3 regions of the Peribacillus sp. NJ4 genome follow, and region 3 is predicted to be linked to each of the others. Evidence: riboswitches for the same ligand, from Rfam matches in the RefSeq annotation. Region 3 holds a riboswitch; each other region holds the start of a gene.

Region 1 (9,922 bases), 240 kb from region 3:
ACTCCGATATAATCTGCTCCATTTCGTTCGGCTTCGATTGCTTCTTCAAGAGTGGAGACTGATACCCCGATAATCATATCGTCAGGAACCATTTGTTTGATGACAGGCAGTGGAAGGTCATCTTGCCCAATATGAATTCCGTCAGCTGCAACAGCAAGTGCTATATCTACCCGGTCGTTAATGATAAGGGGAATGGACAGCTCGTTCAATAACTGTTTTAATGCATAAGCTTTTTTATAAAAGGAAAGGGAGGAATTGTTTTTTTCTCTAAGTTGTACGATCGAGACTCCTCCTGAAACCGATTCTGTAATGATTTTGGTCAAATCTTCTATTGCTATGGACTCTTCCGTAACTAAATATAAGCTTAAATCAATTTTGGATTTCTTCATTTATTTTCACCTCATGCATCCAGGTTTCCTTATTCATTCTTGATATTGCATCGATTAATCTCACACGAAACGTGCCTGTTCCTTCATCTTCTTGAAGTTTTCCAGCAGCCAGTTCCCCTGAAATGCTCATGGTAGAGATACCGGCAACTGCAGCAGCATAGAAATCGTCCGTGACTCCGGAAAAGGTTCCGATAAGAGCAGTGGCCATGCATCCGGTACCTGTAACATTTGTTAAAAGGAGGTTCCCGTTGTCGATTATGGACGTATGTTTTCCATCACTAACAGCATCCTTCGCCCCGCTGACCACGACGACACTATTCAATTTATTTGCCGCTTGTGCAGCCAGCTCCGCATTGCTAATCGCAAGTTCCCCCGAATCCACCCCCCGTGTAACGATATCCCCACCCATCAATCGATGGATCTCACTCGCATTTCCGCGAATGATTTGGAAATTAACCTTACGTAGGAGTTCTGTGACTTGCTCTGTCCGATAGGCGGTGGCACCCACTCCCACCGGGTCCAAAATGACCGGGATATCCAGGGCATTTGCCGTCTTACCGGCAATCTCCATTGCTTCCAAGACTTTATCATCAATCGTACCGAAATTAAGGACCAATGCATCTGCTAATTTGACCATATCCGCCACTTCTCTTGGGCTCGATGTCATAACAGGCGAACCACCGATGGCAAGGGTGGCATTTGCACAGTCGTTGACCGTAACAAAGTTGGTGATTTGGTGAACGAGTGGTTTTCCTTCTCTTACCCTCACGAATAAATCGGCTGCAGGAACCTTCATATTAATTCACTCCGTTCTTTTTTTGAAAATGAATGAAAATGGTGGACAGGTCCATGACCCTTACCGATTGAAAAGCTATTACGAATGGCTTCAGAAATATAGATCTTGGCCTGTTCGATCGACTCCAGCAATGTCAGTCCATTTGCCAGGTTGGATGTAATGGCGGATGACAGGGTACAGCCTGTACCATGTGTGTTTTTTGTATGAATGCGTTCTCCCTTTATCCAGTGGAAGTCAGTCCCATCATAAAAGAGATCATTTGGATTTCCCGCTGCATGGCCCCCTTTAAGTAAAACGGCTTTAGGGCCCAGTTCTTGTATGGATATGCATGCCCTGTAAAAATCTTGTTTCGTTCGAATCGACAAGCCAGTAAGAACTTCCGCTTCTGGTACATTTGGGGTTGCAAGGGTTGCAAGCGGAAGCAATTCCGTTTTTAAGGCAGAGACGGCTTTTTCGTCGAGCAAATGGTGGCCGCTTTTGGAAATCATGACAGGATCAAGGATAACGATGTCAGGTAAGAATGTTTTAAGGGACGCAGCGACTGTTTCCACTATTTCTTTTGATCCAAGCATACCTATTTTTACTGCATTGACACGAATATCTTCAAAAATGGCTGCAATTTGATCCGAAATGATAGCTGTATCGATGGCCTGAATTGAACGCACTTCCATTGTATTTTGTGCGGTTACGGCTGTGATTGCTGACATTCCAAAGACCCCATGTGCAGAAAATGTTTTTAAATCAGCTTGTATTCCAGCACCGCCCCCTGAATCAGAGCCTGCGATGGTTAATGCTGTTTTCATAAAAAAACCCCTTCATATAATTATTTTTTAGAAGTATTTTAAGTAATATGAAAGCTAAAATCGCACCTGCGAATGAACTAAGCATAAAAGCTGGTAAAAAACCAAAAAGAGCAGCTTTTTCTCCCAATAGGAGGATTGCAAGTGGATAACAGGCTAGGGAACCGAAAATGCCGGTCCCGATCACTTCCCCTAAACAAGCGAATTTTAAGCTTTGTGTTTTTCGATATACGACGGCAGCCAAAAGTGCACCGATCATGCTGCCAGGAAAGGCGAAAATTGAACCGGTACCAGACATGTTTCTAATGATGGAAACTAAAAAAGCTTGTGTTACCGCATAAGCAGGTCCCAATAATACGGCTGTCAGGACATTTGCCAGATGTTGAATAGGAAAGACTTTTGCAAATCCGGCGGGGATGAAAATAAATGAACTGGTTAAAGTCGTTATAGCCGTAATCATGGCGGTCAATGTCAATTTCTTGATTGGATTCATCATATCAACGACCTACAGTGGCCAATCCTGCTCATTTTGAACCATATCCCAGAATAAATATTCATATCGGGAAGTCACCAAAAAGTGCTTTTCTAATCTAAGAAGTTCCTTTTCGGGCATGCCTTCAGTTAATTCTTCCAACAAAGCAATCAGCCACTTGTGTGCTTCACCGAATTCAGGAGATGAATATGACCTTATCCAATCAGAGTAGCGATTGTTTTCCAATGCTTCACCATTTTGTTCTTTCAATAGCAAACCGATCTCATAATAATCCCAAGCACATGGTAGGAGACAGGCTATCAGGTCTGCCAAAGTCCCATGCTGAGCTGCATTTAGCATGTAACCCGTATAGGCTAGAGTGGTTGGTGTGGGTTCTGTATCTTCCAATTCCTTGGAGCTGATTCCGAATTCTGAAGCATAATGCCGATGGATATCCATTTCAACTTGAAGGGTTTCATTTAAAATACTCGCAAACTTTGCCATGGTTTCGATATTATGAGCTTTGATGACACCTAAAGCAAAGAGCTTGGAATAATCCATGAGATAGATATAGTCCTGCTTCAGGTAATAGGCAAATTTCTTTTCAGGAAGTGTGCCGTTTCCAATTGCCTGGACAAAGGGATGTGAATGGTTCCTTTTCCAAATCTCTTTTGCCCGTCCATGAAGTCTATCACTGAATGTTTCTAATTTAGTATTCTCCATTGTTCATCCTCCTTTAGATGGATCCCCCTGTTTACACCCAATAAAAAAACCCGCTCCTGAATACGGAACGGGGTAGATGGATAAAGTCTGTAAATGGACGATATCATCCACTTCCCTCCGCCGGTATGAGCCGGTTCAGGTTCAAAGGGTCCGGAACTAATTCCATCTCAGTCTTAAAAAAGACTCCCCTAGTGGTGTGAATTGTATGTAATTACTGACATCATATCAGAAAGACAAGAAAATGCAACCCGTATTTGAAAGAGGGAATCCTTTATGGCTCAGGAAAAAAGGGAGATCCAGGTAATTGACATTTGATGATTATTGGGATAAAATCATGTCTACATCAATTATATATTGAATTCTTATCCAGAGAGGTGGAGGGACTTGGCCCAAAGAAACCTCGGCAGCAGACCCATTTTGGGAACTGTGCTAAATCCAACAAGCATATGCTTGGAAGATAAGAAGAGCCGTACGGACACTGTCAGCCTCTTCTTGAATTAGAAGAGGCTTTTATTTTTGCGGAATAACGTTTAGTGACATAATAATAAAGGTATATATAATTTGGTGAAAATCAAACCAGTTAATACAGTTTAGCTCAACTAGAAGCAGGCTTTATGATGACTAGGAAAGGAGCCATTTACATGGCGGAATTATTTAAGAGGATTGAACAGAGGAAGGCAAAGCTTATTGAAGAGTTATTGGCCAATGGAGTATACAAAACCTCTGATGAAAGGCACCTTTACGATGCCCCGTTAAAAGTACTTGAAGATGAATATAAGATTGTTATAAATAGACCTAATAACGAGTCTCCTTCGGAATGGATGACATAGTAAGCGATAGACTATATTTTGGGTTCGTGGGATAGGGATATGATGTAAGCATTCGCAATGTATCACACTTGTGGATGCTTTTTTTATTTAGGTTTATATATAGGATGTCACAAAATATACATAATTAGAGACTGAAATAGGCTTTTTGTCACATTTAACCTATGAAATAACACATTTAATTTCCGGAAAATAGTTGATTTTAACTACGAGTTTCATTATGATGAAAGTGTAAAAATATTGAAAAATTAGGAGGTGTTTATATGATTTGTCGGAAGGTAACTATAGAAAAAGTAGAAGAAAAGAGAGAGGAAATGATCAAATTGGCAGCAGTTTATGGTTTTACAAGTCTTCTAACTGTTCAAGCAAGTCAAGAATTGGATGCGCTGTTAAATGCGTTGACAAATAAAAGAGAATCTGAATATTTTTCCCTCCAGAGAGTATATAGGTATTTCTAAATTCACTATTTCGTCCTCGTTTAATCAGAGAAAAAAGCTACTACACAAGGCAATAGCTTTTAAATAAATATATTTAAATATCGACACGTTTACCAAGAATGATCAAATCTCGTTCAATGCCATCCAGCTCGGCAACTTGAGGTAAATGTGCCCATTTTTCAAACCCGAATTTGGAAAAAAGCTTCAGGCTTGGTGCATTGTGGGCAAAAATGAAACCTAATAGAGTCTTCACCCCTAATTTTGGGCTAACATCAATTGCCTTTTGAATCGAAATTTGTCCGATTCCTTTTCCCCGGAAATAATCATCAATATAAATGCTGATTTCAGCCGTGGAATTATAGGCCGGCCGCCCATAGAACGATTGAAAGCTCATCCATCCAGCAGTTTCCCCTTCTATAATAATGATAAATAGCGGTCGACTTTCTGAATCATGTTCCTCAAACCATGTAACCCTCGATTGTACGGATACAGGTTCCGTATCCGCCGTGACCATTCTTGAAGCAATTGTCGAATTATATATTTCAACGATCCTGGGTAAGTCCGATAGTTCTGCCTCTCTAAACTCTATGTGCTCTTCCATGATTTAAACTCCTATCTATATTCTATCTCCAGAATAAAGGGTATCGCCGGTTTTTTATTAAGGGACGGTGAATGAAACCCAATCCATTGAAAGTTTTATACTATCATACACTCTTTGCTCTTTATCTGACAATTCATTTTATATGTTAGGACTACAGATTTTTGGGTATTTAAAAGATTAAATACTTCATAGTAAATAGACAAAAGGAGAAGCAAATGAAAAAAATAGCAGGTTTATTAATTATTGTACTAATAATTTGTTTCGCGGCATATAAATTTCAAGCCTCGGAAGCGAAAGATGTACAAAGGGTGATGGCTTTTGGAGATTCGTTAACCTATGGAAAAGGGGATAAGGACGGGGAAGGATATGTAGACGGTCTGGAGGATGAATTGAATAATCCGGAATCGGAACAAAAAGTGAGTTTTTGGAATTACGGTATAAAAGGTCAGGAAACGGATGGGGTAATGAAGCAGCTTGATGATTACCGCATTAAAACGAAACTTGATAAAGCCGATACTTTCATCGTTTATATTGGAACGAATGACTTGATCAATAGTAACGGCGGGAACTTGGAGAAAATAAGTGACCGAAAAATCGATGATGGTAAACGGGAGTATATCAACCATCTGGATAAGATTATATCAACCCTGATAAAGGCAAACGATAAAGCGGATATACTGGTAGTAGGGCTATATAGCCCAATTAAAGACAATGAAAAACTTGAAAAACACATTCTAGATTATAACCAAGCAATAAAGAGAATAGCGGAAAAGGATGATCGGATGGTATTCATTCCTACAAATGATCTTTTTGAAAATAAAAAGAAAACAGAGTATTTCAGTGATAAGATACATCCGAATGAAAAAGGGTATCAACTCATTACGAATCGGGTTCTGGAAAGTTATGATTTCAAATGAAAGCAAAAATGCACAGAATGCTTTCTGTGCATTTTTACCTGCATAAGTCGCTAGGAATTTGATATGGCCTTTAGTTGGGAAGAGAACTGCAAAGATCTGGGATGCTTGTATCTGCTTTTGTGGCTGAATGGAGTATCCTCCAATGATGGCGATCACTCCTATTTAGAATACCCTTGATGAATTTTGATAGTCCTTTATATTAGGCGAATTTTACCTTTATGACTATCATAGAGCTGTTCAAAAAATAGACAACTATTAATCGGTTCGTTTCTGTCAAAAAGTATTATTATTTTACACATTCATATAGGTCATGGAATAATTATAGGAGATTAGCCAGGCTTATAAGAGGAGATGCTAAAGATGAATGATAATGAAAAAATCAGGGAAGAACTCTTAAATACGGTCAACGGACTATCGGATGAACAGCTGAACGCGCATCCTGAAGCAGGACGATGGAGCATCATTCAGGTGTTGGATCATTTATATTTAATGGAACGGGCCATAACAAAGAGCATTGCCGATAAATTGAAAAGCGACGATAGCACTCCGGCTGTTGATAAACCGATCGAGCTTACATTAAATCGTGAAGTGAAGGTTCAGGCCCCGCCATTTGTCATTCCGTCAGAATCATTCCAAACTTTGAATGAGGTTAAGGATAAGTTGTCCGAAACTCGCAAAGCTTTTATAAGAGTCGTTGACCAAGCAAAAGAAAATGATCTCAAACAAAAGTCTTTTCCCCACCCATTGTTTAAAGAATTAAGCTTGAAGCAATGGATCTCGTTCGTGGGACTACATGAAAAACGGCATTTAATGCAAATAGAAGAATTGAAATCAAAGTTATAATAGAAGAAAAAACTCATCCGTCTTTGGTTGAGTTTTTGACTTTCAGACAGTTATAGTAAAGGAAGGGTTTTTCAGTGAAAGCCACTTGGGTAAGGACATGTCTGATATTGGGCTTTTTCGGATTGTTGTTGGGGCTCTTGTTCAAGTATATGCTTCCGCCTGATTTAGATGAAATCAAACTGACAGACGAGCTGAATCCGATCGTCGCCGACAAAAAAGACGAGCTCATTCAATTGGCCAATGACAAAGGCATCCCAGTAATCATTACGGCAGGGTATCGTTCTTTAGCCGAGCAAAATGAACTCTATGAAAAAGGCCGTTTAAGCACGGGGAACATCGTAACGAATGCAAAAGGTGGGGAGTCTCTTCATAATTTCGGTTTGGCGATAGATTTTGCCCTCCTAAACAAACAAGGTGAGGCCATTTGGGATATGGGTTATGACGGCAACGATAATGGAAAGTCGGATTGGATGGAAGTCGTAACCATCGCTAAAGGGTTAGGTTTTGATTGGGGCGGGGATTGGACAGGGTTTAAGGATTATCCTCATTTACAAATGACATTTGGTTTGAGCCTGCGTGAGCTGCAACAAGGCAAGCAGCCAAAAGGGCAGTGAGAGTGGGACGCTTTATTTTAACCGAATAATTTTGACTAAAAGCAGGAAAATAAGCATGTGAATTGATTTACAGGTAATAATTCGATAAAGTGGACTAGTGAGAAATCAGACATAAAGGAGTGCAGTCACCATGGAAGAAATAAAACATTGCCGGGACTCTTTGGTCATAAAAACAAGCCTTGTCCTCCCGCCGGATACAAATAACATTGGTACGATGTTCGGAGGCAAGCTAATGGCATACATTGATGATGTAGCGGCTATATCCGCCATGCGTCATGCGCGAAGCAACGTCGTTACGGCATCAACCGATTCTGTCGATTTCCTGCACCCCATTCACGAAGGAAATGCAGTTTGCCTGGAAAGCTTCGTGACCTATACGGGCAGAACATCAATGGAAATCATCGTAAAGGTGATTGCAGAGGATTTAGTTACAGGAGATCGGAATTTATGCGTCATTTCCTTTTTGACCTTTGTTGCCATTAATGAAGAAGGTAAACCAATACCGGTTCCGCGTTTGGTCCCTGAAACAGAGATGGAAATGAATTTAAATGAATCGGCAAAACAACGGGCCCAAATAAGGAAAAAAAGAAGAGAAGATACACAATTCATTGCAAGTACCTTCGGTGTGAAACTGCCATGGACTGATCAATCAAATCCAGGATTATATAAATAAGATACGAATGCCTTAAGCAGTTCTTACTTATTAATGAAGCATTGAGACCAAATTCGTGATTTGGTCTTTTATTCATTTGCAGGGTTCTGAAAAATAGCATCCATTTTTGAATACATCCAGAAATTATGTTTTTACAGGACATAACGGTGTATGGCAAATACGTGAAAAGAAACTTGGGCGCTTGAATAAGTCCAAGCGTCTCAGACTGTAGACAAATTCGATAATAATTGAGTTTGTCACATGTGATTTCCTCTCCAGGCACTCGCTTTCTCCGCAGGAGTCTCGTACATTCCGTTCCAATCAACTTTGTTTTAACAGAAAGATAGAACTCCTTTTGCCTACAGTCTTTTTTGTTTTAAAATAGAAGGATTAAAACTCGAGGTGTTAAGGAGACTTAATGAACATGATCTATTCAGCGAGATCTACTTGAAATGATTACTTTAGATCAACTGGTGCCATCGAACCATTTGGATATGGAGACAGCAATTGATTTCCCTTTCATGTATGACTTGGTGAATGATATGTATTCAGAGGTAGGACGCCCAAGTATTAATCCAGTTATGAGCCTTTTCCACCAGTTAAAATTATCAAGGAATAAACTAAGGTGAGTAAAGAAAGTTCAACTGATCCTGAGAGTGGCCACTATGTGAAAGTTGAACGAACAAAACAGTTTGCCTATTCGTTCCATGCGGCAGCAGTCCGCAATGGATTTGTGTTGGGGACGATAGTAACACCCGGAAATATGCATGATAGTCATATCTTAGAGCTTATTGAGAGAGTTTGAAAACCAGAAGCTGTTGCCGCAGATGCAGCTTACAAAACACCAGCCATTATAAACTACCTTTTTGGCAAAGAAATCACACCAGCTCCTATACACGTCCTCGAACAAGAGAAGGGTTCTTCCGTAAGCATGACTATGTGTGCGATAAACATTTTTATTGTTATCTCTGCTCATCGGACGAGATTTTAAAGTACATAACAACAAATAAAGAGGGCTATTGTGAGTACAAATCATCCAAATCCATTTGTGCGAATTGTTCATTTTTATCACAGTGTACAGAAATTAAAGACCATTAGAAAGTGGTCACACGCCATATTTTGCAAGAATGTAAGGAAAACATATTTATGCGAAACGTAAAGGCAAAAGAAAAGCACGTTATGCGTTGGACTACTTAAAGGGGGACTTGAAAAATTGTCGATGCAGGCGATGCTTACTTTGCCATGAATGTAAGAAAGATGGCCAACTGGACTTAGCGAGGGTCAGAAATGTCCTGAATAATGACCTAGGCGAGGTCACTATTCTCTATAACTGCTTCAAATCCAATAAAAAATCAAAAAAGGTTTTGGAATGAGACCATTCCGAAACCTTTTTGTTTACAAACTGAGAGGCTCGGATCAGTCCAAGCGTCTTTTCTTAAGATACCTTGTTGGTTTGATCATACGCGCTTTTTAGTCATCGCTTGCCAATATACCAAAGAAACGTAAGATGTTAATGAAAAGGTTAATGAAATCTAGATACAGATTCAAGGCCATTAGCGGTACTTCTTCCGCTGTAACCCCGTAATGCTTCATTCGATTGAAATCATATAAAATATAACCACTGAAAACTAAAATCCCAATAAATGAAAAGACCAGCATGGCTGTAGAGCTTAATGGAGAAAAAATGTTGAAAATACTTATGGCCACTAAAGCAAGCAAGGCAGCAAATAACATTCCTCCCAAGAAAGAAAGGTCCCTTTTGGTGGTTGAAGCATAAATCGCCAGTCCTCCAAATACAACTGTCGTCGTCACACCGGCTAAGATCACCACATTTGCCCCTGCAGCGGCTAG
Region 2 (9,922 bases), 1.1 Mb from region 3:
CGGTATATTTTGAACATAAAGACATTATGAGATAGTTTTTTCTATAGAAAATATGTAATGCCCCATTTTGTTATACATTTCATATAAAGGTGCGTAAGCTGTATATCCAAATGCAAAAAGGCCCCTCTCTATTGAGAAGAACCTTTATCCAATGTAAAAACCTCTAACTTTTTATATTGTAGAAGACTTTGCTTTTGCATCTACTAATTTGAACCTTTAAGCTGGTTTAACGAAGATTGAGAACTCAATTCTAAAAATTAGAAGAAAGCCCGCGGCAAAAAAGAAGGAATACACAAAACCAAGTGATACGTTTTCGTATGCGATTGTCAAGCACACCAGTGATAAAAGGCCTCCCTGCTATATTCATAAACGATGCGCTTTGGCTAGTCATTAAAAAAGTATAGGCACAGCCTTTTGCCATGCTTTGAGCGATGGTTATCCAGGTAGGGGCATGAAAATCGTAATGGAAGCCAAGACCATGCCTGTTTTCAATACGCTATATCCCAATTTCATCTCTGCAATTCTAGTAACGTAACCTGGCATCCATAGTCCCAGCCACATCGTTAACCAAAACCATGAAAACGCTGCCAATAAACTGTTTTCAAAAATTATTTGAACACTTTGTCACCTACCAAAATTTTCACTTAAAATGTAACCAAACGATGAGAGGTGACGTAATTCATTCACTATCGAAGAAATTCTACAAAATTTGACACCCCTATTTTATTAAAACGCTTGTTTTTCCTGACCAGCCACAGATTTCTTGTTATATCTATTCTGGAAATACCCACTTCCCGCAAAAAACCTTGTTCCAATTCCCTGGAAACCGTCAACCTTGGCAAAATGCTGATCCCAAGTCCAGCCTCAACCGCACTTTTTATCGCTTGAGTACTACCAATCTCCATGTAGCTTTCTATTTTTTCTAAAACCCCATGCTCCCTTAACATGTTTTCTACGATAAGTCGTGTCCCTGATATGGATTCACGCCATATCATCCTTTCATTTCCCAATTCCTCTAGCTGGATTTCTTTTCTGTCTTTCCATGGGTGGTCAAATGGACAAACCAATATCAATTCGTCTTCGGCGAACTTGTCTACAATAAAATCGGTGTTTTCCACAAGTCCTTCCACCAAGGCCAAATCAATGACATCGTTTGATAAATCCTCCAGAACCCGGGGGGTATTTTTTATCGTTAATGTCACTTTTATTTCAGGCTGTTGTTTTTTGAATTTCCCAAGCAAGCTCGGCAACAAATACTCGCCGATTGTCAAGGATGCACCTACTATGAGGTTAGCATTGTACTCGCCAGTTGATTGCTGAATCACTACTTTTGAATGGTTAAAGTCATTTACAATAGCTTTTGCAAAAGGGTATAACAACTTTCCTGCTTCCGTCACTCTCAACCTCCCTTCCTCACGGTCGAATAACAAAGTGTTATAAAAATTTTCCAATTGATGAATCTGTCTTGTTGCCGCAGGTTGAGATAAGAAGCTTAACCTCGCTGCCTGGCTTATACTTCCTTCATCCACCACTAAACAAAACATTCTTAGATTTTCTATTTTCAAGAAACCGACCTCCTTGTCTTTAAATGGTTTAATAAAATGATAGCATCATATAGCTAAATGGTGAAATGGGAAAACGACGCTATTTCCCCTGATTAGGTGGGCCTATTCATTCTTTGGTGAAATTCTATATAAAACGGATAAAGCTTCTGGGTATAACGTTTTGTTATACCCGATGATTTTGTTGCAATTTACCCAGTCCTTTTTCTTTGATATGTTAATGATAAGAATTAAACAGAGCAGCAAAGGAAGTGAGGATGTCAATGAAAGGACAATGGAAAACACTGTTCCAATTATTTTGGACCTTTTTTAAAATGGCACCTATGACATTCGGAGGCGGGTTTGCGATGATCCCCTTAATCGAAAAAGAAGTAGTGGAGAAGAGAAAATGGCTGTCAAGCGAAGAAGTTACGGATGTTTTTGCTTTATCTCAATCCGTACCGGGAGCTGTCGCCATTAACTCCGCCACCTTTATCGGCCATCGAATTGCCGGAATGAAGGGCGCAATGGCAGCCATGATTGGTGTTTCATTACCTACATGTTTAATTGTTCTACTCCTCGGCATTTTGTATTTTTTCATTCACGATAATCCGAAGATAGAATCCGCTTTCATATCGATTAGAGCTTCCATAGTGGCCATCATCGCATATGCGGCTATCAAGATAGGAAAAACGGCTATTGTTGACAAATCAACTTTCTGTATTTTGATAGTTGGAATCCCAGTCCTTTTCTTCGTTCACCCTGTTTTGGCTATATTAGCAGGAGCTATAACAGGTATTGTGACCATCTCTATTAAGAGGAAATTAGGTTTCGATGTCAAGATGGACCGAAAAGAAAAGAAAATAGAAGAAAATGATTTCGAATACTTCATGGGTGCTGGCATATAGGTTCCATGAAAGATCAAAGTTATTTTCTGAAGGATCTAGGAATAAACGGTCTAACTAATTTTCAAGAAAGTGTGTGATGTATAATAATGGAATTGTGGGAGTTGTTTAGCACCTTCTTTATTATCGGCTTTGTATCGTTTGGAGGCGGATACGCCATGATTCCGGTAATAGAATCGGAAGTCTTACAGCATGGGTGGATGACGACGCAACAATTTACCGATGTAATCGCTATTTCCGGCATGTCTCCCGGGCCTATCACCACCAATAGTGCCATTCTCGTAGGCTATTCGACTGCTGGATTAGCAGGAGCCATATCATCCGTTCTCGGAATCTTGCTTCCTGCCATTATACTCGTAACCGTTATAGCCACCTTCTTCAGCAAATTGAATCATTATCCAGTTATTCAATCGATGTTTTATGGATTAAGACCCATTGTCACTAGTTTAATCCTCTTTGCAGCTATCAGCTTTGCACTTTCCAATCATTTGATAGCCCTGAACTTTTCATGGCATACGATAAGCTTATTACTCGTTTTTGGATTATCGTTATTTGCCCTATTGAAATTACGCTGGCACCCAGCCTATGTCATTATTCTTTCTGGTTTAGTTGGTGTTGTCCTCTATTCATAACGACTAGCTCACACAACCATTATGCGTTGGGTTAATCAATATGAATCGGAATTCCTAAACATTGATAACACTTAAACTGATGGAAGAGCGAGGGTGACATCGCTCTTTTTAATTATTTTTCACCAATGTTTCAATACACCTTACAAAGTAAAACCCTGAATCTAATGATTCAGGGTTTATTTTCATGCTTATTCTCATTATTAAGAAGTACGTTTCTTCGTTTCATTATCTACCGGCTGAAATCGCGGATAACCAATCAAGATGGCTATGACTCCACAAAGGCCAATTAGTATTGGGTAATATGAATACGGCAAGATGCTTATCGGAGAAATATGTGCTACCCCAGCTGCAACAAGCAATTGTGCCCCATATGGAATTAACCCCTGAATGCAGCATGCAAAAACATCAAGCAAGCTCGCCGATTTACGCGGATCAATCCCATACTTTTCAGCAATATTTTTCGCAAGTGGCCCGGCAATGATAATTGATATCGTGTTATTTGCCGTGGAAAGGTTCGTCAAACCAACAAGCCCGGCAATGCTGAATTCAGCCCCTTTTTTAGTTTTGCTGTTTCGGGTCACGAGGTGGAGAAGGTAATCGATACCGCCATTATGCTTGATTACAGCTACCATGCCTGCGATTAAAATGGCCAGGAAAGAGATTTCATACATTCCCGCCATCCCTTCTCCGATTTTTTGAATGACACCCAACGGTTGATAACTTCCATCCGCCAAGCCGATAATTCCGGCAAATACGATTCCGATGGATAGGACCAGGAACACATTGACACCTGCCAATGCAGTGATCAATACACAAAGATATGGAAGGATCTTCACCCAATTATAAGAATGTTGAGTGATGGCCGCTTGTTCACCCATTGTTAAAATTCCAAGGATGACACATGTGATGATGGCCGCAGGTAAAACAATGAAAAAATTCACTTTGAACTTATCCTTCATTTTCGTTCCCTGCGTACGAACTGCAGCGATTGTCGTATCTGAAATGAAGGAAAGGTTATCCCCAAACATCGCACCACCAATAACGGCCGCCATTGAAAAGGCAAGCGAAATATCGGTTTGCTCGCTAATTCCCACCCCAATAGGTGCTAGTGCTACAATCGTTCCCATGCTCGTCCCCATGGATAGAGAGATAAAGCAAGCGATGATGAAAATCCCTACCATTAATAGATTTTGCGGAAAAACCGCTAAGGCAAGGTTCACCGTAGATTCAACTGCCCCCATGCCATTTGCAACTTCGGCAAAAGCGCCTGCCAAAAGGAAAATGATAACCATTAACATAATATTGGCATCCCCGGCGCCTTTACAGAAAATTTCAACCTTTTGATTGAATGACTCTTTCCGATTCATTGCCAATGCAGCAGCCGATGCAATTGAAATCGCTACAATCACCGGAAAAGAATAAAAATCTTTTGTAATGATTCCGGACCCTATAAATAAAATCAAAAAAACGACAAATGGGATTAATGCCCACGGATTCCCTTTATTGTTTGCACTCATGATGTACACCTCTTTTTATTTTTCCCATGACATGTGTCACAGCACTTATTCTTCTAACATTTTTCGTAAATAACACCTTCATGGAAGCTATAGCTAAAAATACTTTCAGCATAAAAAAGACCTCTTCCATTAAACACAACAAGAAGAGGTCTTTTAATTTATAAAAAACGCCCTCCTTATCTTTCAGGCAAAAATCAGCCTGCTGGATTTGGCACAGCACTCCTATTAAAGTCTGCTGCCGAGACATCTTCGGGCCAGTCCCTCCGTCTCTCTTGATAAGAAGATTTAAATTATATAATGATATTATCAAATGCACCGGTGTCCAAGAGAAAAGAAGCAGGCTGGTAACTTGCTATAACCGCTCCAAGTTTACCTCTGTCCACTTTCGGAAAGTGACATCGAAAGCCTTATTGAAAAGCAAATATAAGAGTACAGCATTTTATGTATTTTCGCAAGGTTTAGTTTAAAAGTATTTCAAATGTGGACCTTAATATTATAAACGGACTTTTACATGTACAGTAAATAAGGTATTTGGGTTAATTGTGATATTTGGATGAAATCTCAAATAATGTCATTTGTCTGGACGGAACTAAAATAAAAAGAGGTCTAAGGACCTCTTAGCAAATTTGTTGTATTAGGTTTGGTGAATTATTTTTAGTTGAGTTCACATCAGTCGATACCTCAAATGCTTCCATTTGTTCAGAATCGAATGATTTTAAATACTGCTGTAGAAAGGCAGGATCATTAATGGATGGATTCAACCAATCTTTTTCATCTTCAGGTTTAAGGATGACAGGCATGCGGTCATGAATGCTGGTCATTAGCTCATTAGGAACGGTTGTTATAACTGAGCACGAATAGATGTTGATTCCTTCTGGAGATTTCCAGGATTCCCAGAGACCTGCCATTCCAAATGGCGCATGATTTTTAAGCTTTATTCGCATGGGTATTTTTCGCCCGGGTTCCTTCTTCCACTCATAAAATGAATCAGCGATTATCAAGCATCGTTTCTTCTTATACGCATTCTTGAAGCTTGCCTTCTCAGCAATGGTTTCCGCTCTGGCATTGATCATTTTGTAGCCCAGTTTTTCATCTTTTGCCCAGAAAGGAATGAGTCCCCACCGAAGGTATCCAAGTCGATTCCTTGCTCCGTCATTAATGACGGATAGCACGGAGTGGGAAGGTGCAATATTGTAGCTGAATTGGTATTCTTCATCAAAAGGTCCTTGAATATTAAACCGTTCTTTTATTTCTTCAATGTCCGTGAAAAGCGTGAAACGTCCGCACATAATATCGCCTACCGTTTTAGGATTTATTACAGTGTAACAAATGGGACGGGCAGGTACAAATCAGCGTTCTAAAATCCTGATGTCGGTAAATGGTTGATTAAATAATTCGCTGGAAATCAAAAGTGTGCCCAGGACTTCTCTCTCATCTTCAGCTTTAATGATTTCTGACAAAATTAAGGTACTGCCATTCCTGACCGTTACATTATATTCATTCATAGAATCCCCCTCATTAGGCTAGATGGTTGTTATTATAAACCAAAAACCCACAAGTATCATTATTGACCTTTAGTAGAGTCGTAGTTAATCCACTAATGATGAGTCTATATAGGAGTACACCGCTATTTACATATACATAAAAAAGACTGTCCATGAATGATCACAGACAGTCTGGTCAACAGGTTTTTCACTTCAACAAATTTTTACCGGTGATGATAATGGGGATAGCAAAAAGGTCGATGAGTAATGCCTCTTGTTATTCCGTGGGAGTTACCCATAATCCATGTCCATTTATTATTTAAAATTCAGCAAAACCTCATTTATTAAATGTGCTGCCAATGTAACCGTTTTATTATTTTCGTCCAACGAAGGATTCACTTCCGAGATATCAAAGGAGAGGATCTTTTCATTTGATACGACATGCCTAATAATCGCACGGACCAATTTCGGATTAAGTCCAAACGGAGAGGGTGCACTTACCCCAGGTGCGTAGGCTGAATCAATAACGTCCGTACATAATGTAAGAATAATGAAGTCATTTTTCTTAACGAATTCATTTATCCGCTGCTTGGTTTCATCCATTTCGTTCAATGACAAATCTTCTTCCAATATGTAATCGACCTTATTCCTCTCAGCAGTTTCAAACAGGGCCTTCGTATTTCCCTGTTTCTGAATTCCGACACATAAATATCCACAACTTTGATCCTCGTCCAAAATCTGCTTAAACATCGTTCCTGATGAACTTTCTTTTTCATAAGGCCTCATATCAAAGTGAGCATCAATATTAATGATTCCTAACCTAGCCTTTGGGCCAATGTATTTTCTAATCCCAAGATAATGGCCATAAAAGGTTTCATGTCCTCCGCCAAGTATGATAGGAATCGCTTTACTCTCCAATATTTTGGAAACAGCTGATCCCAGTTGAGTTTGGGCAGCCTCCATCTCTGGACCTTCACACGTTACATTTCCAGCATCCAACAGCTCGGTTTGGGAAGATAAATGACATGGTAATTTTGCCAAGGACTGCCTAATGTGATCAGGACCCTCTGCAGCACCAATCCTGCCTTTATTCCTTTTGACTCCTTCATCACATTTGAAGCCAATCATTCCAAAGGTTCTGGATGCTTCGGAAGAGATGGGTAATTCCAAAATCGGTGCCAAACGCACTCGTTGGTGATATCTAAAGCTGTCCATGTCAGTATGGGAATCAACCCTTCCATTCCAATAATCCAAATTCGGTTTAATATACATAATTTTCTCCTTTATTTTAAAAATTCCGAAATATCTTTTTTAAAAATTATAAATGAGATAATATATAATTACCAATACTAAATTTTAATATATCTATAGTTTAAAGCTATAGAAAGGAGAATATATGGATTTACGCCAACTTCGTTATTTCACTACCATTGTCCAAGAAAAGAATTACTCCCAAGCTGCTAAAATACTACATATATCTCAACCTTCCTTAAGCAATGCCATAATGAAATTGGAAAAAGAAGTTAGTTTGCAGCTTTTGGAACGTAATACAAGGGGGCTAGAGCTTACGGAAGCAGGGGAGATTTTTTATACGAGATCTGTTGACCTGTTAAGAAAATTCAATAATATGCAAGTGGAACTTGAGGAAATGAAAGATGTTGGAAGTGGAACAGTATCAATAGGTTCCATTGAATCATTCAAATTTTGGTTCCCGAAGTTAATCAGGAACTTTAAAGTCAATTATCCTAATATTCATATAAAAGTCAGGGAAATATTAGGGGAAGAGAAAGTTATCGATTCGTTAAATCGGTATAATGTTCATTTCACCATCACGAACCAGCCCATTAATAACGAGGAAATCGTGTCCACCCCCCTATATAATGAAAAATTCATGCTTTTGATCCATAAAGATGATGAGTTAAACAAAAAAGAGTCCATCACTTTCCAAGACCTTGCAAAGAAAGAATTGATCATCAGTACAACTGGATTTCAAACAAGAGATGATATCTTAAAAGCATTTAAGGATGAAAATGCAATTCCCAATATCTTATACGAAATAGAAAGGCTTGAAGCAGCTTGCAGTTTGGTGGAAGAAGGACTTGGGGTTACAATTTTACCGGAAAGCTATATAAAATCCGCTGCAACACTTAATACTGCAATTCGTGCAATAGATTCGAAATCTTTGGAAAGGACTGTTTACCTGGCCTATTTGAAAGATCGATATCTGTCTCCTGCAGTATGTAAGTTAGTAGAAGAAATACTTAGCTTTTTTAAGTGGGATGTTAGGAACGATGCCTAAATGCTGATTCTCTAATTTAACGGAAAAGACACCATTGCTCATTGTGATTTACTTTATATAAAGAAAATACTTTAGACTTCCTGACAATGAGCTAGGTTTCCCACTCATATTTGCAGGAGGTTCATGTGTTTTCACTATCCATATTGTTTTTCCTCACTAATAAATAACGTCCTAACGCTCACACTTCCACGCCAAGTAAAATACTTGTTCAATAAAAATTCATTATAGCATAGCGCTTTTCAGGAAGTTCTTATTCCCTCTGCTTCACATCGCAAGTTATAAAAATACTGGATAAGTTCCTTTTCATTCAGGATAGATTTTTTAAGTCCCTTGTAACGTATGCATCCCAACTCTTCTATCTAACAGAGAAAGAATCTTTATAATCATATCATCTGATTTTAAGGAAATTTCTATTGGTAAATTAAAATATTCTTCAACCGCATTAAAAAAGTCATACTGTGCAAAAATCCCCTCTGCTTTAATCATTTGATGTGCTTATATCCCTATCCTCATAGTTCTGATTTCCATTATAGACATCGTATTCAATACTTTTGGCTTTTCTTATTTCATTTTCTTTTCTGAACATTTCTCTATCAGATGTTATCGTACACATATTTAGGATTTCCTTTTTATCAACAGTAATAAAAGCTCGTCCTAAGCGGTCGTGAGCCTTTCGATAATTCGTAACAGTAAACTGAACTCTATTTGTTAGAGAGTCACAGATAAAACTCTCTAACTTTTTCTTTACTTTACTCCATGGTTGATTACGCAAGTTTTTATTCTCCATTACAGTTTTCAATTTCCACAAAAGTATATTTCTTTCATTATTCTATTCTGCTTGTTAATGAACTGTAGAGGTATATGTTTAAAGAGTCAAAATCTACACAAGTTTAGCCATCTTTATTTTTGCGTTCGGTCACTTCTTGAAATGCTTGTTCACTTGCAGAAAATGATGATGCAAGTAAATGGATAAAGAATTCTTTCAACCGATGTATTTTTGCTTAATTCAATTTTTGAATTTTTACTATCAATTCTCTTAACGACATTCTGAATCCCTCAAAACAAACGTAACATAACCTAAATATAAAAAATATAATCCTCCGGCAAGACTCTTTTTAAGAACCTCTTCGTTCTTTCTTCTTTTGGGTTCACAAAAATTTCTTTAGGCGATCCCTCTTCCACTATGACACCTGCATCCATAAAAATCACTCTGTTTGCAACATCCTTTGCAAAAGACATTTCATGCGTGACGACTAACATCGTAGTTCCTTCTTTGGCAATTTGCTTCATCACCGTCAGTACTTCACCGACCAATTCCGGGTCCAATGCCGAAGTTGGTTCGTCAAATAAAATAATGTCAGGGTTTAAAGCAACCGCTCTCGCAATGCCCACCCTTTGCTGCTGCCCGCCTGAGAGTTCACTAGGGTAAGCATCATATTTTTCTGACAAGCCTACTTTATCCAATGCTTTTTTACCAATCTCATATGCTTCTGCTTTCGCAATCTTCCTTCCAATAACCAGTCCTTCCGTTACATTTTCCAATG
Region 3 (9,922 bases):
GGCAAACCTTGCCCCTCCCCATTCCTGATGTTTTTTATAACCGGATACATTCGCGCAAACTTGAGGAATCGCATTCTTTCAAGCTATTTAAAACTGAACTGGAGGAACGGTCAATACCGATGTTCAATGGAAGGTTCCTCTCCAAACATGATGTACATGAGCTGCTAATCTTAGAAGATGACCTGTTGCCAAATTTGCCAGAGACGATACTTTTTAACCAAAAGGAATCATTCTTGACATTTATAGAAAAGCATTCGGTAATCTACTTTAAACCCGCATCAGGCAGCCAAGGCAGGAATATTTGCAGATTAACGCAAGTGGCTGGAAAATGGAAAATCGAGCAATCCGGACATCTCCAGGATGTACATTTTGCTGATACGGATGAAAAGTTGTACGAAACCTTAAAAATATTTTCCAGAAAACAAGCCTTCATTCTTCAAAAAGGGATTTCCCTATTCGAAACCGATCAGAGAAAAGTTGATTTCCGCATACTTCTTCACCGGAACGATCAGCTTGAATGGAAAGTTTCATCAATGGTTGCCCGGATTGGGGACCCTGGTACTATCGTTTCCAATCTTGCACAAGGCGGATTGATGAAAAATGGGCCGGATTTTCTAAAGGAAGCATTTGACCTTCAGGACGCCAGCCGCATATATCAAAAGCTCGTACGGCTGGCTAACAACACTGCCCAGGCCTTGGTCGAAAACCATGACGATTCATTCGGTGAGCTAGGTATCGATTTAGCACTGGATACCAATACCCATCCATGGATAATCGAAGTGAATTCAAAACCTTCGAAAAAATTTCATGGCAACTATGAAACGTTTCGTCCATCAGTAAAATCCATCATAGATTTCATGCTTGCCCTTAACCGCGAAAACCATCGATAAAAGGAGTTGCTAGCACGTGTTAATAGGATTAATGGCCGCGTCGGATACACATGAAAACAACTACTTCACCGAAATAGCCAAAAACGCTAAATCATTTAATATGAAAGTTTGTAAATTCTCACCAGAAAATATTGATATGGATCTGAAAAAAGTGCGCGGCGAGCGTTTTGATGCCGAGAACGAAACTTGGATCACCACATCTTTTGATTTACCTGATTTTGTATATGATCGCTGTTTTCACGGATTAGTCCGTGAGTCTACGGAAACACGACACAAAATCGATTGGTTAAAAGAAAACTCGAATTTCTTAGGGCTGGGCCTTCCTGGTAAGTGGGAAGTGTACCAAATCCTAAAAAACCATCCACACCTACAGGCATTTTTTCCAGAGACCGTAAAAGTGACGACACCTGAAGATATTACCGGTCATTTGGAACGCCTGGATAAAATCATCATCAAACCTGAATTCGGTGCAGGTGGTACAGGAATCTATCTTCTTTCAAAAACCGAAGACGGGACCTTGGTATCCATGACGAAAAAGGGCACCAAATATGACCGCCAATTCTCCTCCAAATCTCAGCTTAACAAATGGCTGCAGCATTTATTAAATCGATACCGTTACCTCTGCCAGCCATATTTGGAACTTCGCAACCAAAATAACGAGCCATTCGATTTACGGATTTTACTTCAAAAAAACGAGAAGAATCAATGGATGGAACGGGGACGCGGAATTCGCACGGGACAAAAGGACGGAATTACCTCAAATCTTGCCACAGGCGGGGAAGCCATTTCATTGGATACTTTCAACAAAAGGAACCCGGAAACGTTTTCGAATGCTGTCGAACAAAAGATTCAGCATATCCTTCGCACCCTGCCCGTAAAAACCGAAGCTGTCTTTGAAAGGTTATTCGAGTTGGGGATTGATCTAGGCATCGATAAAAAAGGCCAAATATGGATAATGGATATTAACTCGAAGCCTGGAAGGAAAATCATTCAGGCACTTCAGCCGGAGACCATGAAAGATATTCATCGCGCACCGTTTCAATATAGCCAGTATTTAGCCGAACATCTTCAGAAAGCAGGTGAATAGAAAGTGAGAAAGACTTATCCTGCCGAAATTGCCGCTACCCCTGGCAATGTTCTCTACTATCCTTCAGAGCTTGGAGATTTGGCAGAGATTGAATTAATTTATTTCGGACGACATTCATGTCCTGCCATCGTCAAACAAAACCCGGCCGTCAATCAATCAATCGTCCTATCGGAAAGTCTTGCGGAATCGCTTATATTCGATCATACCGATATTCCCCTTCATTTATTCATATACGGCAAGAGCATCCATATCGGACCGCTTGTCGGAATCTTTTCCTCAGGATTCACCGGCCTTTCAAACAAACCATTAGGGGAGAGAACGGAATTTTTCGCAAAGCTCCTTTCGCTTAGCAGGACCACAGGCTGTATCCCCTTTGTTTTTGGAGAGAATGTAATCAATTGGGATGAGGAGACAATCAAAGGTTATGTGTTTGATAACGATGACTGGCACATTAATGAATTTCCTTTTCCTAATGTCATCTATGACCGTCTCCCAAACCGGTTGACGGAAAACCGCGATGGACCTAAAGAAGTGAAGCAGAAATTTCAAAAAGAATATACCATTCCATGGTATAATCCTGGTTTTTTCAATAAATGGGATGTAAATGAAAGGTTATGCGCAGATGAGCGGGCACTGCCTTATTTGCCGGAAACGTATCCATTTAAATCCATGTCCGTGGTGGAAACCCTTCTTTCCCATTACCGTCAAGTTTATATAAAGCCCATTCACGGCAGCCTCGGTCTAGGGATTCACCAAATTCTTTATGATAAGCATGAGGATGTTTACTATTGCCGCTATACAAATGAAGCAAAAGAAAATAAACTGCAAAAGTTTTCCACTTTGGAAGCCATTGTTAAACATATTTTTCACGACCGGCCGCTTGAGAACCTTATCGTGCAGCAGGGGATCCCATTAATTCGATCTGAAAAACGTCCAGTGGATTTCCGGGTCCATACGAACAAGGACAGTAATGGAAAATGGCAGGTGTCCGCGATTGCAGCAAAAATCGCTGGTGCCGGTAGCGTCACGACCCATATTAAAAGCGGGGGTGTCATCAAAACGGTCGCCGAATTGTTTGGAGATGACGATGAAGCGAAAGAAGTCGAACGAAAGCTATCGGAAGCCGCACTGATTCTAAGTGACAGTATAGAAAAGAACTTGGACGGCATCATTGCAGAAATAGGATTTGATTTTGGATTGGATAAAAAAGGGCAGGTTTGGATGTTTGAAGCCAATTCCAAACCTGGACGTTCCATCTTCTCCCATCCAAAACTCAAGGATTTCGAATTGCTGACCAGAAAGCTAAGCCTTGATTATGCCATTTACCTTACGGAACAGACGATTACGAAATCAATCAGTGTGCCGCGATGAACATTTTTTACGATATCCGCACTGAAAATTGGCACCACACTCATGAGAATGCGGATCTTTTCGCCGGGTCTGCCAAAGAGGAGATCAGCTATAAAAAGGACCATTCGAATCACCCCCTAATTCCTATCACCATATTCCCAGGTAACCGGATGCTTGTCGTCGGAATACTGACTGTTTCCAATCCCAAAAAGGAATCAGGTTTGGGTGGAAACCTGACCCTTTTTCGGGACCTATCCTTATATTTATTGAAACACGGGATTTTGACTTATGCATTCACAGGAAATGCCCTGCATTCCGAGTCGTTGAGAGGGTATGTTTTTTCCTCCACTTCAAACAAATGGATCGAGTGTAAGATGCCGCCCCCTGACATCGTCTATAACCGTATCCCATCGAGGGGCTATGAGGCTTCAGAAGAATTCCAGAGTCTCATCAACCACTTTAAAGAATATCGAATTAACCTTTTCAACCCTTGTTTTATAGATAAATATGTAATGTTCGAAGCATTAACGGAAGACGGGGCCCTCACCACTCACCTCCCCCCCACCATGATCCTGCGGAACAGCGATTGCTTGGATGCTTTCCTAGAAACCCACAGGCATATTTACCTTAAACCATGCAAAGGAAGCCAAGGGAAGGGCATTTATACCATCATCAAAAATCCTGATGGGACACTTTTTTTCAATAGCCTAAAGCATAGTGAGTCCTTTCCGGATTTCACTTCATTCTGGGAAACAAAAAAAAGGGATTTATTAAAAAGAAGCTACCTTGCTCAACAGGCGATCATACCGAAAAAAATTTTTGGTCATCGTTACGATTACCGGATTCTCGTCCATTATGAAAAAGGTTTTTATAAAGTGACCGGCAAAGCAGTAAGGATGTCACAAACTCAGGAAATCACCACCCACACTCCCCGAGGGGGTAAGCTTTTTCCTTATCAAGACCTGCAATCAAGAAGCTTAAATCAAAAATTAGCGAATATCGCCCAAAAATGCGGTGAGACTCTTTCGAAAAAAATCGGGTTTCTCGGAGAATTTTCCATTGATATAGGGGAAGATGAATCGGGTTCGCTCTTCATATACGAAGTGAACTCAAAGCCCATGCAGTTCGATGAAGAGGAAATTGAAGCTAACCGGCTTTTGCATTTAAAAAATCTTTTCATTGAATTGACTTTTTCCAACCTGACAATAAAATGACACCTCCAGCTGCCGTTTTACATTATAATGAAATGAAAGACAGCATATATGGAGGTTATACATATGATCACCCATTTTCAGTGGGCACCACTGCATAAGAATCTGCCAGGATGGAAAATTTCATTTTATTTCAAAAAGGAGGCAATCAAAGCCTTGTACCATAAAGATGGATCCATCGAATGGACAGCCAACCCACCTTCCGAAACAGATGAAACCCAACTCAAAAGCATGATCCATGACTTAATGGTCTACCATGTATATGATTGAGCCCTTTCCCCTTTTTCATTCATTAACCCTCTGAACGGAATAAAAATCCCTCCTTTGCCTAAACTAAAGAAAAAGCTAGGAGGGATTTATTTTGGATAAAGAAAAAATGACATTTTTGAAGGATACCGAATATGATGGCAAGGATTCCGTTTTCCTCGATATCGACCGAATCATCAATGAAGGAATGGCAGGCGGAAATGTGTATGAAGTCGCTAACCTTCAGAACATCGAGGAAGCACATGATTTTTATGATGAAACAGATCCCAATATCAATAAATAAACACTCGTGGGCTCTCTTTTTGGGGAGCTCCACTTAAAAAAAGTGAACTTTCGTTCATGCGTCATATTCCCCACTAACAAATGTTTTTTTATGAAAAGCACCCCCTCCATAAAAAAACAACTTCCCGGATGGAAGTTGTTTGAGTGCAAATTAAATATTACAACATGCTGTCTTCTTGCCTTTTTCCAATTCCCGCACTCTATCCCCCGTAGGCATTTGATATTATGCTAAAAGCATTAATATCTTTCAATATCTATTGTTAATTCAAATAGTTCCATTCTCACTGGCATTCAAAACATTTTCGTTTAATATCGAAGTTATGATATGCTCTGAATCCCATTCATGTCCAGATATCTCGATAAGGGGATAGCGATTCGGTAAAACGACTTGCTGGATTTCATGGACTGTATGCCCTTGATCATGTAAGCGTAAAATTTCACCTTGGAGGTTTTCCAAATAATCGAGTTTATTTCGAAACATTTCCTTTCCGTCAGGCACATGCCCAGCATGGCAGCAAAACACTTCCCCAAAGTCATATCGGAGTAATTTTTTTATGGAATCGATGATGATCGGGACAGACTCTTCCCGTAAGATAAGCTTTGTTTTTGGTGTTACGAAAAGGTCTCCAGAAAAGAGCATGCCAGTGCTGTGATTCAAATACACCATATGGTCCTTCGCATGACCAGGGGTAAAAATCGGCTCCCACGTTTGGGTGCGGGAATGAATGGCCTTGCCTAGCGGCTCAGCCTTAAAGGCGTCTCTTTTTCCCCAAAACATTTTACGATATTCAGGATATTCAGCATCCTTCGCACAAGCATCAACCGACATCGGATGAATGAATATCGGAACCTTTTTATGTTCCTTTATCCAGGCAGCGCCTCCCGTATGGTCCTCATGATAGTGCGTCAGGGCAACTGTTTCGAAGTCTGCGGACTCATAGAATGGAATAAGTCCTTCCAATAAAATCTGTGCGCCAGTATCTATCAATAGCCCATCCGTTAAAAAAACATAAACACTCATCCCCGACTTGACCCCGTCAGGAGTCCCGTGCACACAAACCACATCATTTACCGTCTTAATCTCTATCATGCATTTCCACCCCATCATTGTACAAAAATAGTTTTTTCTCCCTTTTTCACTTTATTATAATAAATGTATTATCTCTTTACCCTTTTGACAAGTAAATAATGGAATATCTGGATGTAAAAGACGGATTATTGACTAAGAGCCCTTTTGACAGGAATGGTTTTAATGAACCGCACGGAACATTATCGACAAAAAACCATCACCAAATCACAGAAACGATTGACATTGTGGAATTTTACAAATATTATAGATTATATTATAAAACTTGAAATATTCTAAAATAATAGTTTACTTATCAAGAGTGACGGAGGGATCAGGCCCTGTGATGTCCGGCAACCGCCCTTCGGGAACGGTGCCACTTCCTGCAGAATGTTTGCATTCTGAAAGATAAGACGAGATATAATTTCGCTGCCTCTTTCTGAATGATAGAGGCAGTTTTTTATGTTTAAGGGGGAAGGATCATGATTGAAATCCGTTCAGTCCGAAAGGAATACATCACGAAGAAAAACCGAGTTATCGGAGTGGATAACGTATCTTTAACCATTCAAAAAGGCGAAGTGTATGGAATTGTCGGCTACAGCGGAGCTGGAAAAAGCTCATTACTCCGCTGCTTGAATTTGCTTGAGCGTCCGACAGCCGGAAATATCATCATTGACGGCATTGATTTAACCTCTTTATCAAGTAAAGAGCTTCGTAAACAACGTCAAAAAATCGGAATGATATTTCAACACTTTTCCCTGGTCAGTTCAAAAACCGTTTATGAAAATGTCGCTTTCGCCTTAAAGGCCGCGCATCAATCGAAGGACGCCATCAGGTTACGTGTATTGGAATTGCTGGAAATCGTAGGGCTCAGTGATAAAAAAGATGTCTATCCGGCACAGCTTAGCGGTGGACAGAAGCAACGGGTCGGCATAGCCCGGGCCTTAGCAAATGACCCCACCGTACTGTTATGTGATGAAGCGACTTCAGCCCTTGATCCAACAACAACAAAAGCGATTTTACAGTTATTAAAAAAAATAAGCAGGGAGCTCGGGATCACCATCGTGTTGATTACACATGAAATGGAAGTGGTCAAAGAACTATGCCACCGAGTCGCCGTCATGCAGGATGGGCGGGTAATTGAAGAAGGTTCCGTTTATGAAATATTTTCACAGCCAAAGCAGGAGTTAACGAAGCAATTCATCAGCAGTGTATTGGATTTCGAACTTCCCTCACATTTGATTGAGGGAAGTAAAGGAACGATTATTAAAATTCAATTCGAAGGGCAAACCGCCGGTGAATCGATTCTCTCCGACGCTCTCCAATCCCATTCAGTAAAGGGGAATATCCTGCACGGTAAAATTGAGTATATTCAGGATGTCCCTTTAGGCATCTTGATCATTGAGTTAATCGGTGAGGCCGCTGAAATTCATTCGGCATTGGAATATATAAAAAATCGTTCCAGTTCTGCGGAGGTGTTAAAACATGTCATTTCTTGATTCCATCGTCAATATTTTACCTGATCTTAATAAAGCCTTTCTTGAAACGATTTATATGGTCGGCGTTTCCCTTGCGGTAGCCCTTTTGATAGGTTTACCACTTGGAGTATTGCTGTTTACGACAACCAGGAATTTATTCTTTGAAAATAGCGTCGTGAATCGATCACTCGGTTTCGCAGTCAATATTGTCCGTTCAATCCCGTTCATCATTCTCTTGGTCGCCCTCCTTCCTTTAACGGAACTGCTTACTGGATCGACGATAGGGCCAAGAGCGGCTTCTGTTTCCCTGTCCGTATCCGCGATACCTTTTTTTGCAAGGATCGTGGAATCGGCATTACGTGAAATAGACAAAGGAGTGATTGAAGCTGCAATTGCCGTGGGGGCCACTCCATGGATGATCATTAAGGATGTACTTCTTCCGGAGGCAAAACCGGGAATCATTCAGGGGCTGACATTAACGACCATTTCACTGATCGGTTACTCAGCAATGGCAGGGACAATCGGCGGAGGTGGAATTGGTGACCTGGCCATCAGGTACGGTTATTACCGTTATGACAACACGGTCATGATCACGACGATCGTCGTGTTGATCTGCCTTGTACAAATCATTCAAATGGTTGGTGACAAAGCCTCATACTTAGTTAACAAACGATAGAATCAGTCATTTTTTCAATGATTCAATACATATCATTTCAGGAGGAATTTCAAATGAAGAAAATAGCTTCGTTATTATCAGTCTGTGCACTTGCCCTTGGCTTGTCAGCTTGCGGAAGCGATGATGCATCCCCAAAAACTGAAGACAAAAAAGAATTGAAGATCGGGGCGACTACCGGGCCATACGCCGATATGGTTAAAGAAGCAATCCAGCCAGGTCTGGAAGATCTCGGTTACAAAATAGAGATCGTAGAGTTCACCGACTATATCCAGCCGAATAAGTCGCTTGGCAACAACTCAATCGACGCCAACCTATTCCAGCATAAAGTGTACATGGATAACTTCGCTAAAGAAAATGATCTAACGCTTTCCGACCTTATCATAGTTCCAACAGCACCAATGGGCATATACTCGAACAAATATAAATCGTTGAAAGAAATTAAAGACGGTACATCCCTTGCATTGCCCAATGATCCGGTTAACCTTGCACGTGCACTTAAAGTGCTGGTGGATGAAGAATTGATTGAGGTTGACCCAGATGTCGACCCTTTAAAAATATCTGAAAAGGATGTAACGGAAAATCCAAAAAACATCCAATTTAAGCCATTGGAATCCGCTCAATTGCCCCGCGCAACAGACAGTGTTGACCTATCAGCTGTCCCTGGTAATTTCGCTCTCGCAGCGAAAATGGACCTCCAGGATGCCCTTGTTTTAGAAAAGATGCCAGATATGTATCGAAACGTTGTTGCAGTGAATACAAAAGATGTAGACGCTCAATTTGCCAAGGATATTAAATCAGTAGTGGAATCCGCCCAGTTTGAAAAAGTGATTGATAGCAAATTTGCCGGATTCGGAAAACCAGATTGGATGAAATGATCAAATAATCGAGGCCTGCTTTCCCTTTTCAGGGAAACAGGCCTTTACATTAAGGAGAACGAATATGAATACCCTACTGGAAGTCCGCAGCGGCCCAGCCTATTATGCCTGTAAAGCTAATGTCCTTGAAACACTGGAAGCAAAACTGAGTAAAGCGAACATTCGTAAAGTGCTCGTTATTCATGGAAGAAAATCATGGAAAGTTGCTGAACCATTTTTTCCTTCTTTCGAAAATATTGAGACGATTTTTTTCACATACGACGGGGAATGCAGTGACCCGGAAATTGAACGCGTCAAGAAGTCAGCTCTTGAACAAGGTGTGGATGCATTAATCGGCATTGGAGGCGGTAAGCTGCTCGATCTCGCCAAATCGGCCGGAAACTCGCTTCAAAAGGAAATCATCCTCATTCCAACCCTGGCTTCCACCTGCGCTGCCTGGACACCGTTAAGTGTCATTTATGATGATAATGGTTCCTATGTCCGCTATGATATTCATGAAAAAAGCGCTTGGATGTTATTTATCGAACCGGGAATTCTATTGGATTCGCCTATTGGCTATTTACGGGCAGGAATCGGCGATACATTGGCGAAATGGTATGAGGGCAATGCACTGGTCGAAAAACTTGCCACAAAGTCCGTTTGTATTGAATTGGCACATATGGCCGCAAGGCAATGTCAGGAAGTATTATTGACATATGGCGAGGAAGCCCTAGCGGATTTGGAAAAGGGCAAATGGACAG

Evidence for each region. A riboswitch is a leader RNA that binds a small molecule or an ion and turns the genes downstream of it on or off. The one in region 3 is predicted to bind S-adenosylmethionine.
Region 1: it holds a riboswitch for S-adenosylmethionine, as region 3 does, so the genes downstream of both, QUF94_RS20035 (Fur-regulated basic protein FbpA) here and QUF94_RS21285 (methionine ABC transporter ATP-binding protein) in region 3, are expected to answer to the same signal.
Region 2: it holds a riboswitch for S-adenosylmethionine, as region 3 does, so the genes downstream of both, QUF94_RS15655 (Na+/H+ antiporter NhaC family protein) here and QUF94_RS21285 (methionine ABC transporter ATP-binding protein) in region 3, are expected to answer to the same signal.

The regions. Positions count from the first base shown of each region.
Region 1 is NZ_JAUCFQ010000001.1:4,024,561-4,034,482, reverse strand. It holds gene thiE (thiamine phosphate synthase) at 1-389, opposite strand, end outside; gene thiM (hydroxyethylthiazole kinase) at 370-1,185, opposite strand; gene thiD (bifunctional hydroxymethylpyrimidine kinase/phosphomethylpyrimidine kinase) at 1,182-1,988, opposite strand; gene thiW (energy coupling factor transporter S component ThiW) at 1,957-2,478, opposite strand; gene tenA (thiaminase II) at 2,491-3,180, opposite strand; TPP riboswitch at 3,276-3,380, opposite strand; SAM riboswitch class I at 3,540-3,644, shown strand; gene QUF94_RS20035 (Fur-regulated basic protein FbpA) at 3,822-4,010, shown strand; gene QUF94_RS20030 (aspartyl-phosphate phosphatase Spo0E family protein) at 4,271-4,465, shown strand; gene QUF94_RS20025 (GNAT family N-acetyltransferase) at 4,539-5,045, opposite strand; gene QUF94_RS20020 (DUF459 domain-containing protein) at 5,261-5,962, shown strand; gene QUF94_RS20015 (DinB family protein) at 6,323-6,805, shown strand; gene QUF94_RS20010 (M15 family metallopeptidase) at 6,880-7,419, shown strand; gene QUF94_RS20005 (acyl-CoA thioesterase) at 7,550-8,092, shown strand; partial or broken gene QUF94_RS20000 (transposase) at 8,655-9,346, shown strand; gene QUF94_RS19995 (Bax inhibitor-1/YccA family protein) at 9,542-9,922, opposite strand, start outside.
Region 2 is NZ_JAUCFQ010000001.1:3,142,923-3,152,844, forward strand. It holds gene QUF94_RS15635 (hypothetical protein) at 436-591, opposite strand; gene QUF94_RS15640 (LysR family transcriptional regulator) at 687-1,565, opposite strand; gene QUF94_RS15645 (chromate transporter) at 1,820-2,449, shown strand; gene QUF94_RS15650 (chromate transporter) at 2,536-3,078, shown strand; gene QUF94_RS15655 (Na+/H+ antiporter NhaC family protein) at 3,279-4,595, opposite strand; SAM riboswitch class I at 4,769-4,877, opposite strand; gene QUF94_RS15660 (SOS response-associated peptidase) at 5,213-5,884, opposite strand; gene QUF94_RS15665 (hypothetical protein) at 5,945-6,100, opposite strand; gene hutG (formimidoylglutamase) at 6,395-7,351, opposite strand; gene QUF94_RS15675 (LysR family transcriptional regulator) at 7,476-8,378, shown strand; partial or broken gene QUF94_RS28835 (SF0329 family protein) at 8,618-9,165, opposite strand; gene QUF94_RS15690 (amino acid ABC transporter ATP-binding protein) at 9,456-9,922, opposite strand, start outside.
Region 3 is NZ_JAUCFQ010000001.1:4,264,266-4,274,187, forward strand. It holds gene QUF94_RS21250 (YheC/YheD family endospore coat-associated protein) at 1-890, shown strand, start outside; gene QUF94_RS21255 (YheC/YheD family endospore coat-associated protein) at 907-1,977, shown strand; gene QUF94_RS21260 (YheC/YheD family endospore coat-associated protein) at 1,981-3,348, shown strand; gene QUF94_RS21265 (YheC/YheD family endospore coat-associated protein) at 3,345-4,541, shown strand; gene QUF94_RS21270 (YheE family protein) at 4,605-4,808, shown strand; gene QUF94_RS21275 (hypothetical protein) at 4,900-5,088, shown strand; gene QUF94_RS21280 (MBL fold metallo-hydrolase) at 5,353-6,177, opposite strand; SAM riboswitch class I at 6,464-6,568, shown strand; gene QUF94_RS21285 (methionine ABC transporter ATP-binding protein) at 6,636-7,652, shown strand; gene QUF94_RS21290 (methionine ABC transporter permease) at 7,639-8,307, shown strand; gene QUF94_RS21295 (MetQ/NlpA family ABC transporter substrate-binding protein) at 8,361-9,182, shown strand; gene QUF94_RS21300 (iron-containing alcohol dehydrogenase family protein) at 9,247-9,922, shown strand, end outside.